4 regions of the Nonomuraea sp. AD125B genome follow, and region 4 is predicted to be linked to each of the others. Evidence: riboswitches for the same ligand, from Rfam matches in the RefSeq annotation. Region 4 holds a riboswitch; each other region holds the start of a gene.
The links. A riboswitch is a leader RNA that binds a small molecule or an ion and turns the genes downstream of it on or off. The one in region 4 is predicted to bind cyclic di-AMP.
Positions count from the first base shown of each region.

Region 1: it holds a riboswitch for cyclic di-AMP, as region 4 does, so the genes downstream of both, ACBR40_RS01900 (CHAP domain-containing protein) here and ACBR40_RS04080 (CHAP domain-containing protein) in region 4, are expected to answer to the same signal.
Region 2: it holds a riboswitch for cyclic di-AMP, as region 4 does, so the genes downstream of both, ACBR40_RS11340 (hypothetical protein) here and ACBR40_RS04080 (CHAP domain-containing protein) in region 4, are expected to answer to the same signal.
Region 3: it holds a riboswitch for cyclic di-AMP, as region 4 does, so the genes downstream of both, ACBR40_RS13950 (NlpC/P60 family protein) here and ACBR40_RS04080 (CHAP domain-containing protein) in region 4, are expected to answer to the same signal.

Region 1 covers NZ_JBGLOU010000001.1:419,729-422,925, reverse strand. The annotation lists gene ACBR40_RS01905 (Gfo/Idh/MocA family protein) at 1-890, shown strand, start outside; cyclic di-AMP (ydaO/yuaA leader) riboswitch at 1,013-1,148, shown strand; gene ACBR40_RS01900 (CHAP domain-containing protein) at 1,161-1,874, shown strand; gene ACBR40_RS01895 (PadR family transcriptional regulator) at 1,948-2,529, opposite strand; gene ACBR40_RS01890 (class II aldolase/adducin family protein) at 2,637-3,197, shown strand, end outside.
Region 2 covers NZ_JBGLOU010000003.1:487,929-491,125, forward strand. The annotation lists gene ACBR40_RS11335 (alpha/beta fold hydrolase) at 1-839, opposite strand, end outside; gene ACBR40_RS11340 (hypothetical protein) at 890-1,711, opposite strand; cyclic di-AMP (ydaO/yuaA leader) riboswitch at 1,922-2,057, opposite strand; gene ACBR40_RS11345 (DUF5302 domain-containing protein) at 2,194-2,394, opposite strand; gene ACBR40_RS11350 (MDR family MFS transporter) at 2,443-3,197, opposite strand, start outside.
Region 3 covers NZ_JBGLOU010000004.1:423,088-426,284, reverse strand. The annotation lists gene ACBR40_RS13960 (RDD family protein) at 1-817, opposite strand, end outside; gene ACBR40_RS13955 (amino-acid N-acetyltransferase) at 903-1,472, opposite strand; cyclic di-AMP (ydaO/yuaA leader) riboswitch at 1,749-1,899, shown strand; gene ACBR40_RS13950 (NlpC/P60 family protein) at 2,007-2,948, shown strand; gene ACBR40_RS13945 (LuxR C-terminal-related transcriptional regulator) at 2,986-3,197, opposite strand, start outside.
Region 4 covers NZ_JBGLOU010000001.1:880,805-884,001, reverse strand. The annotation lists gene ACBR40_RS04090 (iron-containing redox enzyme family protein) at 1-443, opposite strand, end outside; gene ACBR40_RS04085 (LLM class F420-dependent oxidoreductase) at 461-1,330, shown strand; cyclic di-AMP (ydaO/yuaA leader) riboswitch at 1,529-1,670, shown strand; gene ACBR40_RS04080 (CHAP domain-containing protein) at 1,685-2,365, shown strand; gene ACBR40_RS04075 (TetR/AcrR family transcriptional regulator) at 2,371-2,943, opposite strand; gene ACBR40_RS04070 (FBP domain-containing protein) at 3,012-3,197, shown strand, end outside.

The DNA.
Region 1 (3,197 bases), 460 kb from region 4:
TCGCGGCCGAGCCGGGCATGCGGGTGGCCGCCGTCGGCTCCCGCGACCTCGGCAGGGCGCGGGCGATGGCCGCGACGCTCGGCGCGGAGTCGGCGTACGGCTCCTACGAGCAGTTGTGCGCCGACCCGGCCGTGGACGCGATCTACGTCGCCACGCCCCACGCCCAGCACCTCCCGGTGGCCGCGGCCGCCATCGCGAACGGCAAGGCCGTGCTGTGCGAGAAGCCGCTCGCGGCCAGCGTGGCGGACGCCGAGACGATGGTGCGCCTGGCGCGCGAGGCGGGCGTCTTCCTCATGGAGGCCATGTGGATGCGGTTCAACCCGCTGATCCGCATGATCGCCACCGACGAGCGCTTCGGGGAGATCCGCTCGGTGCAGGCGTCCTTCGGCTTCGCCCATCCCTATGATGAGGCGCACCGGCTGTGGGCTCCCGAGCTGGGCGGCGGCGCGCTGCTCGACCTCGGCATCTACCCGTTCGGGCTGGCGCAGCTGCTGCTCGGCATGCCCGAGAGCCTGCGCGTCACCGGGGCGCTCGCGCCCAACGGCGTGGACGCCGAGGCGGCGGGGCTGCTGACGTACTCCGGGGGGCGGCACGCCGTGGTGGCGACCTCGTTGCTCGCGCACTACCCCAACTCCGCCCACGTGGTCGGCACGGGCATGCGGGCGGACATCCCGGCGGCGTTCTGGGCGCCGGAGCGGATCGTGCTGTCCGCGCCCGGCATGGAGCCCGAGGAGCATCTGCTCGATCCGGCCGACAACGGCTACGCGGGTGAGGTGCGCGAGGTGCGTGCCGCGGTGGCCGAGGGACGGACCGAATCGGCGATCATGCCGCTTGACGAATCCCTTGCCATGATGGGGCTGCTGGCCGACGCCCGGCAACAACTGTCCTGACCAGCCCTTTAGGGATTTGTCATCTCCTTGCCATGTGTATTACCTTATGGGGCATCTCAGGGCATACGTCCGTTTTGTCGGAGTATGTCTGACCATCGCAAGTGAAAGAACATCACAGGATCGTCCTGTGACCGCTGAATCCGCCACGCGCGGAACCGGGGACCCACGTCCTTTGGGGTGAATCGGCACCACGTGCCGTAGGGCAGCTTCCACGTCCGAACCCGTCAGCTAACCCGGTAAGCGGCATGGAAGCAAGGAGTAACCCCCTCGATGGCCAAGCACGGCTTCACCGCTGCCCGAAAGATGAAGATCGCCTACGCCGTCCTCGGCACGGCCGTGGCCGCCGCCGCGCTCGGCCCGCAGGCCGCGAACGCCGAGACCGCCTCGGCCGCAGGACAGCACAGCAGCACCGTCAAGAGCACTGTCAAGAGCACCAAGAACCCGGTCGACCACGCCGCCCAGCGCTCCCGCGCCGACGAGAACAAGATCCAGGTCACCGCCGACCAGGTGCTGTCCATGGCCCGCTCCCAGGTGGGCACCAGCGAGAACGCCGCCGGCGGCGGCACCCCGTACCAGCGCTGGTACGCCGACTCGAAGCGGGCCGCCGAGACCATCGCCCGCGACGGCGGCACCCCCGCCGGCTACCTCAACGCCCCCTGGTGCGCGATGTTCGTCTCCTGGGTCGGCGAGAAGACCGGCGCCCGCCCGCAGATCGGCTGGGACGCCTGGACCGTCGCCCACGCCAGGTGGTTCAAGAACAACGACCGCTTCGGCACCGTCGCCAAGCCCGGCGCGGTGGTCTTCTTCTCCTGGAGCGGCAGCAAGGACCTCGACGCCATCAACCACGTCGGGTTCGTCGAGAAGGACAACCAGGACGGCACCATCTCCACCATCGAGGGCAACACCGGCAACGGCAAGGTGGAGGAGCGCGTCCGGCCGAAGTGGCAGGTCGTCGGCTACGGCTACCCCGAGTACGCCTCCTGACCTCACCCACGTACGAGCGCGCGTCCCCATCGCCCGGGGACGCGCGCTCGTCGCGTGTGCGGCCCCGCCCGCGTCAGGGCGTGGGCTCCTCCAGCAGCCGCAGGCTCTCGCGGGCCCACTCGGCGCGGGCCGTCGCGACCGCGATCTGCCCCGCGAAGACGTGCGCCTTCAGCGCGGCGATGCGGTCGTGCTCGGCCGCCGGGCGGTTCTTCAGCCGCTCCTTGAGCAGGGGGGTGTCCTTGGCCAGCAGCGCCTCCCTGTGCGCCCGCCACTCGGCGGCGAGCTGCTCCTGCTCGGCGATGAACGCCTTGAGCACCGACGCGGCCCGGTCCGGCTCGATCATGTCGAAGAACAGCGCCTGCAGGAAGAACGCGTCCCGCGCCGGCGGCGGGGTGTGGGAGGCGCCGAGCCAGGCGCGCAGCTCCGCCAGGCCGCGTCCGGTGATGGAGTAGACGGTCCTGCTCAGCCTGGTGCCCCGGATCTCCTTCTGGCCCTCGATGAGGCCGGCCTGCTCCATCTGGCGCAGCGTGGGATAGATCTGGCTCTGCGGCGCCGACCACACCCAGCGCGGGGCGGCCTCGAAGAAGCGGGTCAGCTCGTACCCGTTCATGGGGCGCGCCTCCAGGACGCCGAGCAGCGCGTGCTGAAGCGACATGCCCTCCAGCATAGGGAGAGCATGATCCGTTCCTCTAGAACAGGTATGGAGATACATGTATTGTCCTCCCTGTCTTCGGGAACGATCTCGCGAGGAGGCGGGCGGCGGTGCGCACGGCTGAAGCCGGACCCTTACCGGAAGAGCACTTACGGACCGAGCTGGCCCTGGCCGGGCGGGCACTGGCGGCGGCGGGGCTGGTGACCGCGTTCGGGCACGTCTCGGTCCGGACCGGCGCCGACCGGCTGCTGATGACTCCACCCGTGCCCCTGGGCACCCTCACGGCCGCGTCCCCGTACGCCGAGCTCCCTCTCGACGCCGCCGAACTGCCCGGCGGAGCGCCGCGCGAGGCGTGGATCCACGTCGAGATCGCCCGCGCCCGCCCCGGCACCGGCGCGATCTGCCGGGCACAGCCGCCTGCCGCCACCGCGCTCGCCGCCGCCGGGGTGCCCATCCGGCCGCTACACGGGCAGGGCGCCTTCCTCGGGCCCGAGGTGCCCGTGCTCGACGACGCCGTGCTCGTCCGCGACCGGGCCCGCGGCCGGGCGCTCGCCGACCGGCTCGGCGACTCCCCCGCCCTGGTCATGCGGGGCAACGGCGCGGTCACCGCCGGCGCGAGCGCCGGCGAGGCCGTCGCCCTCATGTGGGTGCTGGAGGCCAGCGCCCGCATG
Region 2 (3,197 bases), on a different contig from region 4:
GTGGTGAGCTTGGTGATCTCGGCCACGAGGTCGGGCCAGAGCGCGCGGGGCAGGTCGTGCCCCATGCCCGGGTACGTCACCAGGCGGGCGCCCGGGATGGCCGCCGCGGTGGCCTGGCCGCCCGCCAGGGGGACGAGCTGGTCGGCCTCGCCGTGCACCACCAGGGTGGGCACGTCCAGCCGGCCGAGCGCCTCGACGCGGCTGCCCGAGGCCATGATGGCGGCGAGCTGCCGGCCGGTGCCCGCCGGGTCGAAGCAGCGGTCGTAGGCGAGGCCGGCGAGGGTGGTGACGCGCTCGTGGTCCAGCTCGTAGCCGGGCGAGCCGATCACCGACCAGGTCCGTACGGCCTGCTCCAGCACGCCGTCACGGTCGGCAGGGGGCCGGGCCATGAGGATCGCGGAGGCCTCCGCGGTCGGCGGCGCGACCTCCGGACCGGGGGTGGACATGATCGAGGTGAGGGTCAGCACGCGCTCCGGGTGGCGGATGGCCAGCGTCTGGGCGATCATCCCGCCCATCGAGGCGCCCACGATGTGGGCCTGTGGCCAGCCGAGGGCGTCCATGAGGCCGGCGGTGTCGTCGGCCATGTCGTCCAGCAGGTACGGCGGAGCCGCGCCAGGGCCGGACACCCCGGCCTCGTCGAAGTGGGTGGAGAGCCCCGCGTCGCGGTTGTCGAACCGGACGACGTGGTGTCCCTGCTCGGCCAGGAGCTCGCAGAGCCCTTCGTCCCAATGGATGAGCTGGGCGCCGAGACCCATGATGAGGAGCAGCGGGCGGCCTCCGGGGGCGCCGAAGCTCTCGTAGGCGATGTCGATGCCGTTGGCGGTTACGCGGGTCGTCACCGGGCCAGAATCTCATTCTGGTCCGGTGACGTAAAGCGTCAGGGCCGAGGTCAGCCCTTGATCAGGCGCCGGAGCCGAGTGCCGGCCACCACCACGGCCCCGCCGCCCAGGGCCAGGACGAACCACAGCACGGCGCCTCTCACGCCGGTGCTCACCTGCTCGGACTCGGCCGCGGGGGCGGGCACGGTCCGGCCGGCGGCGAGCTCGACGGCCGCGCCGCCGGAGGAAGCGCCGGCCTGGTTCTGCGTCTTGGCCTGGGGTGCGACCGCCGTCTTCTCCACGGTCCTCGCCGGCTGCGCGGTCTGCGTCGTCTTCGGCTTCTCGGCGACCTTCGGGGGCTCGGCCGGGTTGTTGTCGCGGCGCGACCAGGCGCCGGTGGAGAAGGGCACCGGGTAGTTCTTCTTGCCGACGCCGGGGCCCCACTTGGTGATGACGTAGTCGACCTTGATGTGGCCCTGGCCGCCGTTGCCGTCCACGTACAGCGTGGAGGGGTTGAACCTGCCGCCGGTCAGCTCGGCGAACGTCTTGGCGTCCAGGTCGAGCATGATGCCCGAGTTGGAGGGCACGCCGGGCCCGCGGTCACCCACGAAGAAGGGCATCTTCTTGCCCTTGTACATGACGTAGCCCTCGGTCAGCAGGGGCCAGCTCGGGCTGGCGGCCAGGCCCTTCTGCATGGGCTTGCCGCTGGCCGGCAGGCCCGTGTCCCCGGCCCGGCCGGAGGCGTCGTCCCAGAAGTAGGAGGCCGTGGTCGAGCCCTTGAGCAGGATCTTCTCGTCGGTGTCGGCGTGGGCGGGGGTGGATACGGCGGTGAGCGCGCCGAACGAGCAGGCGGCGAGCACGGCGCAGGAACGCAGGCCAAAGCGGGGAGACATGAAGCAGTGAGTCCTTTGCGAGGGGACAGGGACACGCGCTCAGGGGAGAAAGGCGCAGCCAGGGGTGAGCACCTGACGGGGGAGGCTGCGCGGAGCGCGGAAAAGAGCCTGGGGTGAAGGGCCGCTCAGCCGGCGGCCGGCACTACGCTCTCGGGAATCTCGACCGGTGGGGAGCCGGCGTCCGGGGGTGTGACGCGGTACGACATGCGGGGGTCCTCTCCATCACGCCTACCGGGTTAGCTGACGGGTTCGGGCGAGGAGATGCCCTACCGGCGTGCTGCCGGATTCACCCCAACGAAGTGGGTCCCCGGTTCCCGAGTGGTTCGGGATTCGGCTGGTTGAATGGCAAGACTAAACCACGCACGCCGGGACGAACGCAAACGAATCGTCATGAATCGGACAAAAGATCTACCTGGCCGCGCGCAAAGAAAAGAGGGACGCGGAATAACCGCGCCCCTCTGGACCTGCCGGAACTGTCTGACTCAGCCGCCGCTCTTGCGCCTGAAGGATCGCTTGTTCGCGGCCGGGCCGTGCGTGCCGTGGATCTTCGACGGATCGCCGCCCCTGCCACCCGCGCCGCCGGCCGCCTGCTGGCCGCGCTTGCGCTCAAGCGCCTCGCGGAACTTGCGCTTCATCTCGTCCTCGGGAGTTTCGCTGACTTCCGGCTCCGGTGATTCCGCCATTGAGGACCTCCATGGTGTTGGGACACCCCCAGCTTCGCACGGGGTCCCTTACGACGCGAAACCGGCGTCAATCTTGGTCTGCGGTACGGCCGGCAACTCCAGCCGCCGTCCCGGCATGGCCGCCAGCGCCACCAGGGCGATCACCGCCCCGGCCACGCCGATCGACGGCACGGCGACGGCCGCGGCGGAGGCGTGCGCGGCGGCGAGGCCCTGCGCCGGAGCCTCCGCCGTGACCGTGGAGGTGTAGAGCGCGCCGCCCACGGCCAGCGCCACGGAGCCGCCGATCTGGCGGAAGAAGGTGAGGTTGGCCGAGGCGGTGCCGAGGTACGCGGGCGGCAGCGCCTGCTGGACGGCCACGGTCAGCCCCGACAGCATCGGCCCCATGCCCAGCCCGATGAGCAGCATCCACCCGGCGAGCGCCAGGCCGCCGGTGTCCAGGGCGAGGTTGACGCAGAGCAGGGTGCCGGCCGCGAGCAGGAACGGCGAAGCCAGCAGCCAGGGCTTGTAGACCCTGGTACGGGACATCAGCAGGCCCATGACGCCGCTGCCCACGACCATGGCCAGCGTCATGGGGTAGATCCGCAGGCCCGACTCGGTGGCGCCGGCGCCCAGCGCCTCCTGGAAGTAGCGCGGCAGGAAGACGACCCCGGCGTACAGGCAGAACGCGGTGACGAAGGAGGTGACGTTGACCAGCGTGTACGTCCGGTTGCCGAACAGGTGCATCGGCATCATCGGGTTGGCCGCCCGCCGCTCCACCGCCACGAACGCGGCGAGCCCGGCCAGCGCCAGCAGGATCGGCCCCG
Region 3 (3,197 bases), on a different contig from region 4:
AGCCCTGCTGTCCGTAGCCTTGCTGCTGGCCGTAGCCCTGCTGACCGTACTGCTGGTCGCCGTACTGCTGGCCGTAGCCCGGCTGGGACTGGCCCTGCTGGCCGTAACCCTGCTGACCGTAGTCAGGCTGGGACTGCGGCTGCTGACCGTACTGGGCCTGCTGGCCGTAGCCCTGCTGCTGACCGTAGTCGGGCTGGGACTGCGGCTGCTGGCCGTAGCCCTGGCCGTAGTCGGGCTGGGACTGCGGCTGCTGGCCGTACTGCGGTTGCTGGCCGTAGCCCGGCTGGGTGCCGTACTGGCCCGAGGAGGGCTGCTGGCCGTAGCCGGGCTGTGACTGCGGCTGCTGGCCGTACTGGGGCTGCTGGCCGTAACCCGGCTGGGACTGACCCTGCTGGCCGTAGCCCGGCTGGGACTGGCCCTGCTGGCCGTAGCCCTGCTGACCGTAGTCAGGCTGGGACTGCGGCTGCTGACCGTACTGGGGCTGCTGGCCGTAGCCCTGCTGCTGGCCGTACTGCGGTTGCTGGCCGTAGCCCTGCTGGCCGCCGTACTGGGGCTGCTGCCCGTAGCCCTGCTGCTGGCCGTAGTCGGGCTGGGACTGCGGCTGCTGGCCGTATTGAGGCTGCTGGCCGTAGCCGGGCTGCTGCTGGTTGTAGGAGGACTGGCCGAAGGCGTCGTCCGTGCGGTAGCCGACCACGGTGGCGTCGGGGTCGGGCTCGCCGGGGTGACGGCCCTGGTGCTGCTGGCCGTAGGGGGGATTGCCAGGCGCGGAGTTCTCGCCGGATTCGTCTTGCGGATACGGCGGCTGTCCGGTGCTCACCGTGTCACCTCGCTTCGCGTGCGCATGTGGCACGTGTCAGGGCACATGCCTGTGCTGCCCAACGTATCGACATAGGTATCAACAATCACCTTTCCAATTGGTCAAGGTCCGCGTCACCCGATGTCAGATGGAGCAGCATGCGGGTGTTGCCCAGGGTGTTCGGCTTGACGTGCTCCAGGTCGAGGAACTCGGCCACACCCTCGTCGTACGAGGCCAGAAGTTCGGCGTAGACCTCCGGTGAGACCGGTGTCCCCTGGATGGGCCGGAACCCGTGCCGGGCGAAGAATTCGATCTCGAAAGTGAGACAGAATACGCGCCGCAGACCCAGATCCTTAGCCTGCTGTATGAGGGCCTCCACGATCCGGTGGCCGATGCCCATGCCCCGGCACTCCGGATCGACGGCGACCGTGCGGACCTCGGCGAGATCCTCCCACAGGACGTGCAGGGCGCCGCAGCCGGCGACCCGCCCGCCGAGATCGGCCACCCAGAACTCCTGTACGTCCTCGTACAGCGTCACCGTGGTCTTCTCCAGGAGCCGGGGACCCGCGCCCGCGTAGGTGTCGACCAGGCGCCTGATGCCGCGGACGTCGGGCGTGCGGGCACGCCGGACCACCACCGCGGTCTCGGGCGCTGTCAGCTCGGCCACCTGCTCCATGGCTCTCCAGAGTACAGATGTCATTACGGCTCGGACCTAACTCCCTCAACCGCCCCGTACCCGGGGTCCGGTACGACTGTCCAGGCGCAGGTCCGACGTTCGCCGACGTCAGGCAAAACCAAGGGCAAAAAGGACATAAAGTCTCTCGTGTACGCTTGATCACGAGATCACCTTGTGACCCTTCGGTTGTGAAACCTCAACAGATCAAGCAGTTCTGGTTGAGCAGGAACCGGGAGTGCATTAGTGTCCAGCGACGACGTTCCCCGCGTGTCGCGCGCGGGAGACACGCCCAATTCCCGCAAGGGAAGCCGGGGACCCGCCGATGGCGCCCGCCGCACGCCATCACTGGGGTGAATCCGAAACGTTCGGTAGGGCTCCTCCGGCCCGAACCCGTCAGCTAACCCGGTAGGCGTCGAGGAAGGGAGTCGGTTGGTGAAGCGCACGCGCACGCGTGGGGACGAGAGGACGGCGGGCGGGAGCGCCCCCCGTCGGGAGCGGTTCCGGCGACCGTTCCGCCTCGGAGCGGCGGCCCTGATGGCCGGCGCGTTACTGGCGGCCCCCATCGCCCCGGCGTCCGCGGAGCCCAAGCCCTCGCTCAAGGAGCTGTCGGAGCGGGTCGAGAAGATGCACGTCGAGATCGAGACGCTCACGGAGCAGTACAACGGCCAGCGGGAGAAGTACAAAACCGCCAAGAAGGCCGCCGACTCCGCCCAGAAGACCTTGGCCGACAGCCAGGCCGACCTCGCCGCCAAGCGCGCGAAGGCCGTCATGCTCGCCCAGAACGCCTACATCACCGGCGGGCTCAACCGCTCGCTCACCTTCATGCAGTCCGACGATCCTGAAGAGTTCCTCGACCGGGCCGCGACCACGCACGCGCTGGAGACGCAGCAGAGCGAAGAGGTCAACCAGCTGCTCAAGGCCATGGACGCGGCCACCCGCGCCGAGGCCGGCGCCAAGACCCGCATGGAGGAGCTGCGCGGGATCGTGGCCGACCTCGACGCCAAGCGCGACAAGATCACCGCCCTCGTGGCCAAGACGGAGAGCAGCCTCTTCCGCCGCGCCCTCGGCGAGGCCGGGCAGCCCGGCACCCGCGCCGTACGCGTCAACCTGCCGATCCCCGGCACCGGCAAGGCCGCCGCGGCCGCCAGGTGGGCGCTCACGCAGCAGCTCAAGCCGTACGTGTGGGGCGCGGGAGGCCCCAGCTCCTACGACTGCTCCGGCCTGGTCATGGCCGCCTTCAGGCGCGTCGGCATCTCGCTGCCGCACTACACCGGCGACCAGTGGACCGCGGGCCGGCACATCTCCCGTGAGGAGATGCGCCCCGGCGACCTGGTCTTCTTCTACAGCGACCTGCACCACGTCGGCATCTACATCGGCGGGGGCATGATGGTGCACGCCCCGCGCACCGGCGACGTCGTACGGGTGGCCGCGCTCGGCAACCGGCCCTTCGCGGGCGCGGTGCGCATCGCAGACTGAGCCGGCATGACCCGGTGACCTTTGCTCAAGCGTCCCTTCAGATGAGATGGCGGCGTGCCGCCCAGGCCACGGCCTCGATGGCCGTGGCCACACCGATGCGGTCGCAGATGCCGCGCAGTCTTCGGCGCACCGTGCGTCCGCTGATGTCCAGACGTCTCCCCACTCGATCCACAGTGACGCCCTTGGCCAGCTCGCCGAGTAAAGCCAGATCCGCGTGGCTCAGCTCAACGCCTTCAGTGAGCACTTCCA
Region 4 (3,197 bases):
TCGTGGGCGACCAGTTCCTTGAGCGCGCGGCGTACCTGCTGGGGCGGCACCGGCTCGGGACGCGGCACGGCGTCCGCGAGCGCGCCCTCCAGGCGGCGTTCGAGCTCGCGCCGGAAGCCCAGGAGCGACGGCTGCCACTCCCAGCGGTCGTCCACCCCGGCGAAGCCGCGGTAGTGCAGCTCGTAGCAGGCGAACAGGGCGAGCTGCAGGTCGCCGTCCGCCAGGGCCGTGGCGCAGGGGCCAGGGGTTGCCGGCGGCGGGTCCAGGTCGGCGGGCGGCCCGGCGAGGCGTTCGAAGAGCTCGGCGGTGAGGGGGCCGCGGGCGGCGGGCAGGTGCATCCGGCTCCGCTGCCCGGGGCCCTCACGTCCAAACCGGGCGCGCCGGGCAGCGCGGCGGTCGCGGGCCGGGCACGGCGGGACCGCGATGATGGGAGGGAAGATCACGATGACAGGAGCCACACATGCAGATCGGTGTCGTCTTCCCGCAGTCCGAGATCGGCGCGGACCCGGGCGCCGTACGCGCCTACGGCCGGCGCGTCGAGGAACTGGGCTTTCGCCACGTGCTCGCCTACGACCACGTCGTGGGCGCCGACCCGGCCGTGCACCAGGGCTGGAGCGGCCCCTATGACGTGCACACGACCTTCCACGAGCCGATGGTGATGTTCGGCTACCTGGCCGCGCTGACGTCGCTGGAGCTGGTCACCGGCATCATCATCCTGCCGCAGCGGCAGGCGGTGCTGGCCGCCAAGCAGGCCGCCGAGGTCGACCTGCTGACCGGCGGACGCTTCCGCATGGGCGTGGGGCTGGGCTGGAACCACGTCGAGTACGAAGCGCTCGGCGCGGACTTCGGCACCCGCGGCAAGCGGATCGAGGAGCAGGTCGCGCTGATGCGCGAGCTCTGGTGCGAGCAGACGGTCACCTTCGAGGGCGAGTACCACCGGGTGAGCGCCGCCGGGCTCGCGCCGCTGCCGGTGCAGCGGCCGATCCCGGTCTGGTTCGGCGCGCAGTCGCCCCCGGCCTACCGGCGGGCCGGGCGGCTGGCCGACGGCTGGTTCCCCCAGATGTCCCCGGGGCCGGAGCTCGACCAGGCCAAGGCCATGGTCGAGGAGGCCGCCACGCAGGCCGGCCGCGACCCGTCCGGGCTCGGCATGGAGGGCCGGGCGGGGTGGACGGGCGACGCCGAGGCGCTGGTCGACCTCGCCGGGCGCTGGCGGGAGGCGGGCGCGACGCACCTCTCGATCAACACGATGGGGGCGGGCCTCGGCCCGGTCGAGGGACACCTGGAAGCTCTGGAGGAGGCCGCCGCCGCGCTCGGGCTGGGACGCGGCTGAGAGCACACCCGCACGTTACCTTCGCCGCCCGTCATGGGGATTTCGTGACCGGGGAATTACGCAGGTCAGAGGGGTGTTGTACGGTCCAGTGAGCGTGGCCGCGACCTCAGCCGCAGAGCGAGTGACCACCGGGCCGCGCTCGCCCGCGTCCGCCTCGCGGACGCCACGTTCGATCCCACTCCCACCGCGGGCGTCCGATGCCCGCGGCCGCTGAATCCGCCACTGGCGGAACCGGGGACCCGTTCTCGACCGGGGTGAATCGGCACGTCCATGTGCCGTAGGGCAGCTTCCGCACGCCCGAACCCGTCAGCTAACCCGGTAAGCGGCATGGAAGCGCAAAGGAGCAAACCCCTCATGGCCATCAGCCGTTTCATCCGTGCCCCGAAGCTGAACGCCGCCAAGCTGGCGCTGAGCGGCGCCCTCGCCGTCTCCGCCCTGGGCGCCACCGCCGCCGTGACCGCGGCCGCCGACAGCGCCCCCGCGCAGCCCGCGGCCGCCGCCGCCGCCCAGCAGGGCGTCAGCAACCGCGACGCGCGCGTCAACGTCACCGCCCAGCAGGTCCTCGACCTCGCCCGCGCCCAGGTCGGCACGTCCGAGAACGCCGACGGCGGCGGCACCAAGTTCCAGCAGTGGTACGCCGACTCGGCCCGCGCCGGCGAGACCGTCCAGCGCGACGGCGGCAACAGGAACGCCTACCTGAACGCCCCCTGGTGCTCGATGTTCGTCTCCTGGGTCGGCGAGCAGACCGGCGCCCGTACCCAGGTCGGCTGGGACGCCTACACCGTCGCCCACGCCAAGTGGTTCGCCGCCAACGACCGCTGGGGCACCGAGGCCAAGCCCGGCGCCGTGGTGTTCTTCTCCTGGAGCGGCAGCAAGAGCCTGAGCGCCATCAACCACGTCGGTTTCGTCGTCAAGGACAACGGCGACGGCACGATCTCCACGATCGAGGGCAACACCGGCAACGGCAAGGTCGAGGAGCGGGTCCGCCCGACCTCCCAGGTCGTCGGCTACGGCTACCCGAACTACGCCGCCTGACCCGCTCACTCCTCCGGAGGCCAGTTCCTGAGCACCGCGTCGAGAGCGTCGAGGGTCCGCGCCCAGGACACGTCCACCTCGCGCGGGGTGCGGGCGAAGCCGCCCTGCGTCTCCAGGCTGACGAAACCGTGGAAGGTGCTGTGCAGCATGCGCACGGCGTCGGTCTGGGCGGGCTCGGGCAGGTCGTAGCCGCGCAGGATGGCCCTGGTCATCTCGGCGTGCCGGCGGGCGGCGCTGGCGTAGGCGGTCTCGTCGTCGAGCTCGATCTGCCCGGCGGCGTACCGGCCGGGGTGCTCCTTGGCGTAGCCGCGGTAGGCGTCGGCGAAGGCCACCAGCGCGTCCTTGCCGGCGCGGCCGGCGAGGGCGGCGGCGGCCCGCTCGGCGAGCTCGGCGAGGGCGAGGACCGCCACCCGCACCCGCAGCTCCTGGGCGTCCCTGACGTGGGAGTAGAGCGCGGCGGGCTTGACGCCGAACCGGCGGGCGAGCGCCGAGACCGTCAGGTTGTGGAAGCCGAGCTCGTCGGCCAGCTCCGCCGCCGCCCGGGTCAGGCGTTCCGCGGTCAGTCCCGCTCGTGCCACGCGCCCTCCATCACTTAAAGCCTTTAAGCATTTGCATAATAGCATTAAGGAAACTAGCCTCGCCGCTCATGAGACCTCTCACCGAGCGCGAGATCCGCGCGTCCCTCATCAACTGCTCGAAGGGTGAGGCCAAGCGCGCCGGCGTGCCGAAGGACCTGCCCGACCAGCCCTGGGACGACCTCGACTTCCTCGGCTGGCGGGATCCGGGCGCGCCGGAACGCGCGTACCTGGTGGCCGAGCGCGACGGCGCCCTC